One region of the Streptomyces parvus genome, then DNA from elsewhere that is predicted to be linked to it. Evidence: riboswitches for the same ligand, from Rfam matches in the RefSeq annotation. Region 1 holds a riboswitch; the other holds the start of a gene.

The links. Region 1 has a riboswitch for S-adenosylmethionine ahead of RNL97_RS08260 (aminotransferase class V-fold PLP-dependent enzyme). Riboswitches for the same ligand answer to the same signal wherever they lie in the genome.
Region 2: it holds a riboswitch for S-adenosylmethionine, as region 1 does, so the genes downstream of both, thrC (threonine synthase) here and RNL97_RS08260 (aminotransferase class V-fold PLP-dependent enzyme) in region 1, are expected to answer to the same signal.

The regions. Positions count from the first base shown of each region.
Region 1 is NZ_CP135079.1:1,583,219-1,588,095, reverse strand. Features, by position in the region: gene qcrA (cytochrome bc1 complex Rieske iron-sulfur subunit) at 1-348, shown strand, start outside; gene qcrB (cytochrome bc1 complex cytochrome b subunit) at 345-1,994, shown strand; gene trpD (anthranilate phosphoribosyltransferase) at 2,118-3,182, shown strand; SAM riboswitch class IV at 3,278-3,395, shown strand; gene RNL97_RS08260 (aminotransferase class V-fold PLP-dependent enzyme) at 3,602-4,877, shown strand, end outside.
Region 2 is NZ_CP135079.1:3,835,041-3,839,917, forward strand. Features, by position in the region: gene otsB (trehalose-phosphatase) at 1-378, shown strand, start outside; gene RNL97_RS18285 (alpha,alpha-trehalose-phosphate synthase (UDP-forming)) at 481-1,881, opposite strand; gene RNL97_RS18290 (glucosyl-3-phosphoglycerate synthase) at 1,946-2,896, opposite strand; SAM riboswitch class I at 3,050-3,177, shown strand; gene thrC (threonine synthase) at 3,196-4,491, shown strand; gene RNL97_RS18300 (MoaD/ThiS family protein) at 4,527-4,805, shown strand.

The DNA of each region.
Region 1 (4,877 bases):
GACTTCCAGACGCAGATGGGCAAGGCCGCCCTGATGATCGTCCGCATCGAGCCGGACGACATCAAGGACAAGCGCCAGCGTGACTGGGCCCACGAGGGCATCGTCGCGTTCTCCAAGATCTGCACCCACGTCGGCTGCCCGATCAGCCTGTACGAGCAGCAGACGCATCACGTGCTCTGCCCGTGCCACCAGTCCACCTTCGACCTCTCCGACGGCGCTCGCGTCATCTTCGGTCCGGCCGGCCACCCCCTTCCGCAGCTGCGGATCGGTGTCAACAGCGAGGGCAACCTCGAGGCGCTCGGCGACTTCGACGAGCCCGTCGGTGCTGCCTTCTGGGAGCGCGGATGAGTACTGCGACAAAGAACCCCTCCGCCGCCGAACCGGCGAGCGGGCGCAAGGCTCCGGCCGGCGAGCGGGTTGCCGACTGGGCGGACGGCCGGCTGGGCATCTACGGCCTCGCCAAGGCCAACATGCGCAAGATCTTCCCGGACCACTGGTCCTTCATGCTCGGTGAGGTCGCGCTCTACAGCTTCATCATCATCATCCTCACGGGTGTGTATCTGACGCTGTTCTTCCAGCCGAGCATGGGCGAGATCGTCTACCACGGTCCGTACGAGCCCATGCAGGGCATCCGGATGTCCGAGGCCTATGCCTCGACCCTGAAGATCAGCTTCGAGGTCCGCGGTGGTCTGCTTGTGCGGCAGATCCACCACTGGGCCGCGCTGATCTTCCTGGCCGCCATGTTCGTGCACATGATGCGCGTCTTCTTCACGGGCGCCTTCCGCAAGCCGCGCGAGATCAACTGGCTCTTCGGCTTCCTGCTGTTCGTGCTCGGCATGTTCACCGGGTTCACCGGCTACTCCCTCCCGGACGACCTGCTCTCCGGTACGGGTGTCCGCTTCACCCAGGGCGCGATCCTGTCGGTGCCGATCGTCGGTACCTACATCTCGATGTTTTTGTTCGGCGGCGAGTTCCCCGGCCACGACTTCGTGGCCCGGTTCTACTCGATCCACATCCTGCTGCTGCCGGGCATCATGCTCGGCCTGCTGGTGGCCCACCTGATCCTGGTCTTCTACCACAAGCACACGCAGTTCGCGGGTCCCGGCCGGACCAACAAGAACGTCGTCGGCATGCCGCTGCTGCCCGTGTACATGGCGAAGGCCGGAGGGTTCTTCTTCCTCGTCTTCGGCATCATCGCGGTCATCTCGGCCATCGCCACGATCAACCCGATCTGGGCGCTCGGCCCGTACCGGGTCGACCAGGTGTCCACCGGCGCCCAGCCCGACTGGTACATGGGCTTCGCCGAGGGTCTGGTCCGTGTGATGCCGGGCTGGGAGATCAACCTGTGGGGCCACACGCTCGTCCTGGGCGTGTTCATCCCGCTGGTCGCGTTCGGTCTGGTGCTCGGTGTCATCGCGCTCTACCCGTTCATCGAGTCCTGGATCACCGGCGACAAGCGCGAGCACCACATCCTGGACCGCCCGCGCAACGCCCCGACCCGGACCGCGTTCGGCGTCGCCTGGATCACGGCGTACTTCGTCGGCCTCATCGGCGGTGGAAACGACCTGTGGGCCACGCACTTCCACCTGTCGATCAACGCGATCACCTGGTTCGTCCGGATCTTCTTCTTCGCCGGACCGGTCATCGCGTTCATCGTCACCAAGCGGATCTGCCTCGGCCTCCAGCGCCGCGACAAGGAGAAGGTGCTGCACGGTCGCGAGAGCGGCATCATCAAGCGCCTGCCGCACGGTGAGTTCGTGGAGATCCACGAGCCGCTCAGCCAGGAGCAGCTGCACACGCTCACGGCGCACGAGCAGTACAAGCCGCTCGAACTCGGCCCCGCGGTCGACGAGAACGGCGTCAAGCGCAAGATCTCCCCGGTGCAGAAGCTGCGCGCCAAGCTCAGCAAGGGGTACTACGCCGACGGGAACCAGATCCCCAAGGCGACCGCCGAGGAGTACAAGGAGATCAGCGAGGGCCACGGCCACCACTGATCACCTGAACTGATCGCCACCGTGAGGGCCCCGTCCATTCGATGGACGGGGCCCTTCGCGGTCCCCGGGGCTGGATAGGGTGGAGCCGACTCTTCTGACCGGCTGTGGACCCTGGAGCGGACCATGAACGTGGTGACCCCGAGCGGCGGCGACGGCGTGGCGGACCGTTCCTGGCCCGGCCTTCTCAACCCCCTGCTGCGCGGCGAGAACCTCAGCGCCGAGGAGACCGCCTGGGCCATGGACCGCATCATGAGCGGCGAGGCCACCGACGCGCAGATCGCCGGGTTCGCCGTGGCGCTGCGGGCCAAGGGTGAGACCGTCGACGAGGTCACCGGCCTGGTCCGCGCCATGTACGCCCACGCCAACACCATCGAGGTGCCCGGCCGCACCGTCGACATCGTCGGCACCGGCGGCGACCTGGCCAAGACCGTCAACATCTCCACCATGTCCGCGATCGTCATCGCCGGCACCGGTGCCAAGGTCGTCAAGCACGGCAACCGGGCCGCGTCCTCCGCGAGCGGCTCCTCCGACGTCCTGGAGAAGCTCGGCGTCAACCTGGAGCTGACCCCGCGCCGGGTGGTCGAGGTGGCCGAGCAGGCGGGCATCACCTTCTGCTTCGCCGTGAAGTTCCACCCCGCCCTGCGGTACGCCGCCAAGGCCCGCAAGGAGCTCGGCGCGCAGACCACGTTCAACATCCTGGGCCCCCTCACCAACCCGGCCCAGGTGCGCTCCCAGGCCGTCGGGGTCGCCGACGCCCGGATGGCGCCCATCGTCGCGGGCGTGCTGGCCGACCGGGGCAACTCCGCCCTCGTCTTCCGCGGCGACGACGGGCTCGACGAGCTGACCACCACCGCCACCTCCCGGGTCTGGGTGGTGCGCGACGGCGCGGTCCGCGAGGAGGCGTTCGACCCGCGCGACGTAGGGCTGCCCATCGTCCCGGTCGAGGCGCTGCGCGGCGCCGACGCCTCGTACAACGCCGATGTGGCCCGCCGCCTGCTGGACGGCGAGAGGGGCGCGGTACGGGAAGCGGTGCTGCTCAACTCGGCGGCGGCGCTGGTCGCCCTGGACCCCGGCCCCGGCACGCTGACCGAGCAGCTCGCGGCGAGGATCGCGGTGGCGGCCGAGTCCATCGACTCCGGGGCGGCCAAGCGGGCCCTGGAGCGCTGGGTGGCGGCCAGCAACGCCTGAGTCCAGTCCGCGGCGCACACGTGTGACCCAGGGCGCAGTCCGGATGCCGGACTGCGCCCTTGCGCGTGCGGACACATATGGCAAGATGCTGCGCAGGTCATGAGTGACAGCGACTACGGCCCCGGCCCGCTGTCCGGCAACCCTCCGTCCGTGGCGGGGTGCCCCGGGTGAAGACCAGGCCGTAGGCAGCGAGGTCTGCGGCAAGCGCGGGCCCCTCGGCATCCAGCGGATGCCAGCCCCCGGGGTCCTGGTCCCTAGGGAGCCTTCTGTGAGCAAGCGAATGCGTTAGGGCTCGTCCCAGGGCTTCTTTCTGCCCTGAGCTGACCGCCCTTCTTCAGCGCACCTCTCTTCCTTCCCTCTCCGCGCCGCCGCGTATCCGCGGGCGCGTTGATTTCGCCTGCCTGTTACGGGAGTTCGCCATGTCTGTCTCCACCGCTGCCCTCGAACCGTCGGTTTGTGCCCCGCTGCCCGTTCTGGGTCAGGACGTCACCGTTCCGCTCGTCACCGGCGGTGAAGTCTCCTACGCCGCGCTCGACTACGCCGCCAGCGCCCCTGCCCTCCAGCGGGTCTGGGACGACGTCGCCGCGTACGCCCCGTACTACGGCAGTGTCCACCGCGGTGCCGGATACCTCTCGCAGCTCTCCACCGACCTCTTCGAGAACAGCCGCCGCACGGTCGCCGAGTTCCTCGGCTGCCGCCCGGAGGACCAGGTGGTCTTCACCCGCTCCACGACCGACTCCCTCAACCTGCTGGCCGCCGCCATCCCCGCGAACTGCCAGGTCTTCGTGTACGAGACCGAGCACCACGCCTCCCTGCTGCCCTGGCGCGACGCCCGGGTCACCTACCTCGACGCGCCCCGCACCCCGGGCCAGGCCGTCGAGACCCTGGAGCGCGCGCTCGCCGACCGCGACCCCTACGGCCCGGCCCTCGTCTGCGTCACCGGCGCCTCCAACGTGACCGGCGAGCTGTGGCCGGTCAAGGAACTGGCCGCCGCCGCCCACGCGCACGGCGCCCGCATCGTCCTGGACGCCGCCCAGCTCGCCCCGCACCACCCCGTCGACATCGCCGAACTGGACGTCGACTGGGTCGCGTTCTCCGGCCACAAGCTGTACGCGCCCTTCGGCTCCGGGGTCCTGGCCGGCCGCGCCGACTGGCTCCGGGCCGCCGAGCCGTACCTCGCCGGCGGCGGCGCGTCCCGCAAGGTCGCCCGGCGCGCCGACGGCGGCGTGGACGTCGACTGGCACACCACGGCCGCCCGCCACGAGGCCGGTTCGCCCAACGTCATCGGCGTCTACTCCATCGCCTCCGCCTGCAAGGCCCTCACCGAGGCGGGCTTCGACAACCTCGTCGCCCGGGAGCAGGAGCTGGTGTCCCGGGTCCGTGAAGGGCTCGCCGAGGTGCCCGAGGTGCAGGTGCTCTCGCTCTTCGGCGAAGACGCGCCCCGGGTCGGCGTCATCTCCTTCGTGGTGCGCGGCTGGAACAGCTCGCACTTCGCCGCGGCGCTCTCCGCCGAGTACGGCATCGGGGTGCGCGACGGCCTCTTCTGCGCCCACCCGCTCGTGCGCACCCTCCTCGGCAGCGACCCGCAGGACCCGGGGGAGTGCGGCGCCCCCGAGGCCGAGCCGGGCGAGCTCTCGCTCAACGCGATCCGGGTCAGCTTCGGGGCCGGCACGCCCGACGAGCACATCGACCGTT
Region 2 (4,877 bases), 2.3 Mb from region 1:
GCCCAGGACCCGCAGGCGGTCTTCGAGTCGCTGCGCGGGCCCCTCGGCGAGCTGGCGGTGCGGCACGGGCTGATCGTCGAACCGGGTCGGCTGGTGCTGGAGTTGCGCCCGCCCGGCATGGACAAGGGCGTCGCGCTCGCCGGGCTCGTCGCGGAGCTGGACGCGGAGTCCGTGATCTACGCGGGCGACGACCTCGGGGACCTCGCCGCGTTCGCCGCGGTGGAGAAGCTGCGCAGCGAGGGCCCGGACGGCATCCCCGGTCTCCTGGTGTGCAGCGGCAGCGCCGAGGTGCCCGAACTGGCCGAGCGCGCCGACCTGGCGGTGCCGGGCCCGGCCGCGGTGGTGGACTTCCTGGCGGCCCTGGCTGACCGCCTGTAGGTCACCGGAGGAGCGCCGCCGACGGCCCCGGCGGCCCGTTCCCCGGCGGCCGCCGGCGCAGCCGCCCGGGGCCGGAACACCACGAAAGCCCCGGTCGGCCCCTCACTCCTGCCGCAGCGCCTCCAACTGGTCCAGGAACCACCGCTGCGGCGGGAGCGCGGTCGCCGCCTCCGCCAGCCGCTTCGTCCGTCCCGACCGCTCGTCCCCGCTCATCGTCAGTGCCTCGTGCAGCGCCTCCGCCGTGCCCGTCACGTCGTACGGGTTCACCACGATCGCGTCCTCGCCCAGCTCCTCGTACGCCCCCGCCTCCCGCGACAGCACCAGCGCGCAGCCGTGGTCCGAGACGACGGGGACCTCCTTGGCGACCAGGTTCATGCCGTCGCGGATCGGGTTGACCAGGGCCACGTCCGCCAGCCGGTACGCGGCCAGCGAGCGGGCGAAGTCGTCCTTGACGTGGAGGACGACCGGCGTCCAGCCCTCCGTGCCGTACGCCCCGTTGATCTCCGTCGCCAGCGACTGGACCGCCGCGGTGTAGTCCCGGTAGACGGCGAGGTCCTGGCGGGAGGGGTAGGCGAAGGCGACGTGGACGACGCGCTCGCGCCACTCGGGGCGGGTCTCCAGCAGCGTGCGGTACGCGTGCAGCCCGCGCACGATGTTCTTGGACAGCTCGGTGCGGTCCACCCGCACGATCGTCTTCCTGTTCTCGCCCACCTGCTCGCGCAGCGCCGCCATCCGCTCGTCCACGTCCGCCTCGTGCGAGCGCCGGCGCAGGAAGTCCGCGTCGGCCCCCAGCCCGTGCACCCCGATCCTGGTCCGGCCCGTGCCGCCGAGGATCTCCGTACAGCAGCCGATGAACGCGTCCGCCCAGCGCCGGGTCAGGAAAGCGGCCCGGTCCGCGCCGAGGATGCCGCGCAGCAGCTGCTCCGCGATGTCGTCGGGCAGCAGCCGGAAGTAGTCCACGGGCGCCCAGGGAGTGTGCGAGAAGTGGCCGATCTTCAGGTCCGGCCGCAGTTCGCGGAGCATGCCGGGGACCAGGGCCAGGTGGTAGTCCTGGACGAGGACCGCCGCCCCCGGCCCCGCCTCCTCCGCCAGCGCCTCCGCGAAGGCCCGGTTGTACGTCTCGTACGCCGCCCACTGCCGCCGGAACTCCGTGTCGAAGACCGGCTCGACGGGGGTCTGGTAGAGCAGGTGGTGGACGAACCACAGCACGGAGTTCGCGATGCCGTTGTACGCGTCGGCGTGCACCTCGGCGTCGATGTCCAGCATCCGGACGCCCGGCTCGCCGACCCCGCGGCGCACCGCCTCGCGGTCCCCGTCGCCGAGGGCCGCGCAGACCCACAGTTTGTCGTCGACGGCGCTCAGCCCGGAGACGAGACCGCCGCCGCCGCGCTTGGCGTCGAGCGTCCCGCCCTCGCCGAGCGTGTACGTGATCGGGCCGCGGTTGGACGCGACGAGGACCTGGGCGGTGGACGGGGCGGTGGCTTCGGCATGCTCGGTGACCATGTAGCGGAACCTAGCCCGTGGGGGAAGCCGCCAAACGCCTCAGAGGGTCACGCGGCCCACTGCCTCACGCCGCGTGGCGCCGCGCGTACTCCGCGATCTCCCGCATCGGCGGCCTCTCCTCCGTGTCCACCGCATGGGTGCGCGGCACGAAGCCGTCCTCGCCGCGCTCGAACTGGGTCAGCGCCGGGCGCACCAGATGGCCCCGGGAGAGCCGCAGCTGCGCCGTGCGGTAGATGGCCGCCGCCATCCGGCCCAGCGCCTGCCCGTCCTGGTGGCGGTGTCTGCGCACGCCGACGTCGACCTGGCCCAGCGCGTCCAGGCCCACGGTGTGCAGCGCGTCCACGAGCAGCCCCAGCTCCACTCCGTAACCGACCGGGAACGGCAGCCGCTCCAGCAGGGACCGGCGCACCGCGTACTCACCGCCCAGCGGCTGCACGAAACCGGCCAGCTGCGGCCAGTGCAGATTGAGCAGCGGGCGTGCCACCAGTTCAGTGACCCGGCCGCCCTGGCCTGCGCTGTCGCCGAGCGGGCGGTCGTACATCGCCTTGACGAACTGGACGGCGGGATCGGTGAGCAGGGGGCCGACCGTCCCCGAGACGAAGTCCGCCGAGAAGTCCTTGAGGTCGGCGTCCACGAAGCACACGATCTCGCCGCTGGTCACCAGGAGCGAGCGCCACAGCACCTCGCCCTTGCCGGGCAGCGCCGGGATCCGGGGCAGGATCGCGTCCCGGTGGACCACGCGCGCGCCCGCCGCCCGGGCCACGGCCGCGGTGGCGTCGGTGGAGCCGGAGTCGATCACCACGAGTTCGTCGACGAGCCGGACCTTCTCCATCAGCTCGCGGCGGATCGTCGCCACGATCGCGCCGACCGTGGCCTCCTCGTTCAGCGCGGGCAGGACCACGCTCACGGACGTGCCCCGCGGGTCGGCGGCCCGGGCGTCGGTGAGCTGGTGCGGCGGGCGGTCGCCGGACGACCAGGAACGCCTGGTCAGCCAGCGTTCCACCTCTTCGAGCACGGTCGGCACTCCCTGTGTGTGATCCATCTCGCGGTTCGGACGACTATCTCAACGGTCCGGTGCTTCGGTTACAGTCTTGAACAACGCGGAGGGCCGTCGCATGTCGGGGTCGGACCGCACATAAACGCCTGGATCGAAGATCCAGCGCCATAGAGCTCATCCAGAGGGACTGAGGGAACGGCCCGTTGAAGTCCCGGCAACCCTCCTGCCGACCGCGAGGTCACGGTGGGGAAGGTGCCAATTCCGTCTTGCGGCGAAATGCGTCGTGAGGAAGATGAGGAGAAAGGGCCTCCGCCATCATGGCTGTTCAGACCGTCGCAGGTAATGCCACCACCGCTTCCCCGGACCTCGGTCCCGCCGCGGCGCTTTCCTGCCGCGAGTGCGGCGAGCGTTTCGAGCTCGGCCCCCTTTTCGCCTGTGCGTCCTGTTTCGGGCCGCTCGAAGTGGCCTACGACCTGCCCGCCGGCTCGCCCGAGGAGCTGCGCAAGCGCATCGAGGCCGGTCCGGACAACATCTGGCGCTACGCCCCGCTGCTGCCCGTCCCCGCCGACGTCGCGGACAAGCCCAACCTGAACCCCGGCTTCACCAAGCTGGTCAAGGCCGACAACCTCGCCCGTGAGCTGGGCGTCACCGGCGGCCTGTACGTGAAGGACGACTCCGGCAACCCGACGCACTCCTTCAAGGACCGCGTCGTCGCGATCGCCGTCGAGGCCGCCCGCGCCTTCGGTTTCACCACCCTCTCCTGCTCCTCCACGGGCAACCTGGCCGGAGCCGTCGGCGCCGCCGCCGCCCGCGCCGGACTGCGCTCCTGCGTGTTCATCCCGCACGACCTGGAGCAGGGCAAGGTCGTCATGGCCGCGGTGTACGGCGGTGAACTGGTCGGTATCGAGGGCAACTACGACGACGTCAACCGCTTCTGCTCCGAGCTCATCGGCGACCCGCTCGGCGAGGGCTGGGGCTTCGTCAACGTCAACCTCCGCCCGTACTACGGCGAGGGCTCCAAGACGCTGGCGTACGAGATCTGCGAGCAGCTCGGCTGGCGGCTGCCCGACCAGATCGTCATCCCGATCGCGTCCGGCTCGCAGCTCACGAAGATCGACAAGGGCCTCCAGGAGCTGATCAGGCTCGGCCTGGTCGAGGACCGGCCGTACAAGATCTTCGGCGCCCAGGCCGAGGGCTGCTCCCCGGTCTCCACGGCCTTCAAGGCCGGTCACGACGTCGTCCGGCCCCAGAAGCCGAACACCATCGCCAAGTCGCTGGCCATCGGCAACCCGGCCGACGGCCCCTACGTCCTCGACATCGCCCGGCGCACCGGCGGCGCGGTGGAGGACGTCACCGACGAGCAGGTCGTCGACGCGATCAAGCTGCTGGCCCGCACCGAGGGCATCTTCGGCGAGACGGCGGGCGGGGTGACGCTCGGCGTGACGAAGAAGCTCATCGAGGCCGGTGCCATCGACCCGACGCTCACCACCGTCGTCGTCAACACCGGTGACGGCCTCAAGACGCTCGACGCGGTCTCGGCCACCTCCCAGGCCACGGCCACGATCAAGCCGAGCCTGGACGCGTTCCGCGCCGCGGGCCTCGGCACCGCCTGACGACCACCCCGCAACGAAGGAAGAAGGGCACCACCATGAGCGTCAAGGTCCGCATCCCCACCATCCTCCGTACGTACACGGGCGGCCAGGCCGAGGTCCCGGCGGAGGGCGCGAAGCTCTCCGAGGTCATCGAGTCCCTGGAGAAGGACCACCCGGGCATCGCCGCCCGCGTCCTGGACGACCAGGGCAAGCTGCGCCGCTTCGTGAACGTGTACGTCAACGACGACGACGTGCGCTTCGAGGGGGGTCTGGACGCGGCCACCCCGGACGGCGCCGGCGTCTCGATCATCCCCGCGGTGGCCGGCGGCTGCTGAACCGCCCGGTGAGTCCCCACCGCACCTGCGTGTGACCCCCGTTGCCCCCTCCGCGAGAGAAGCGGAGGGGGC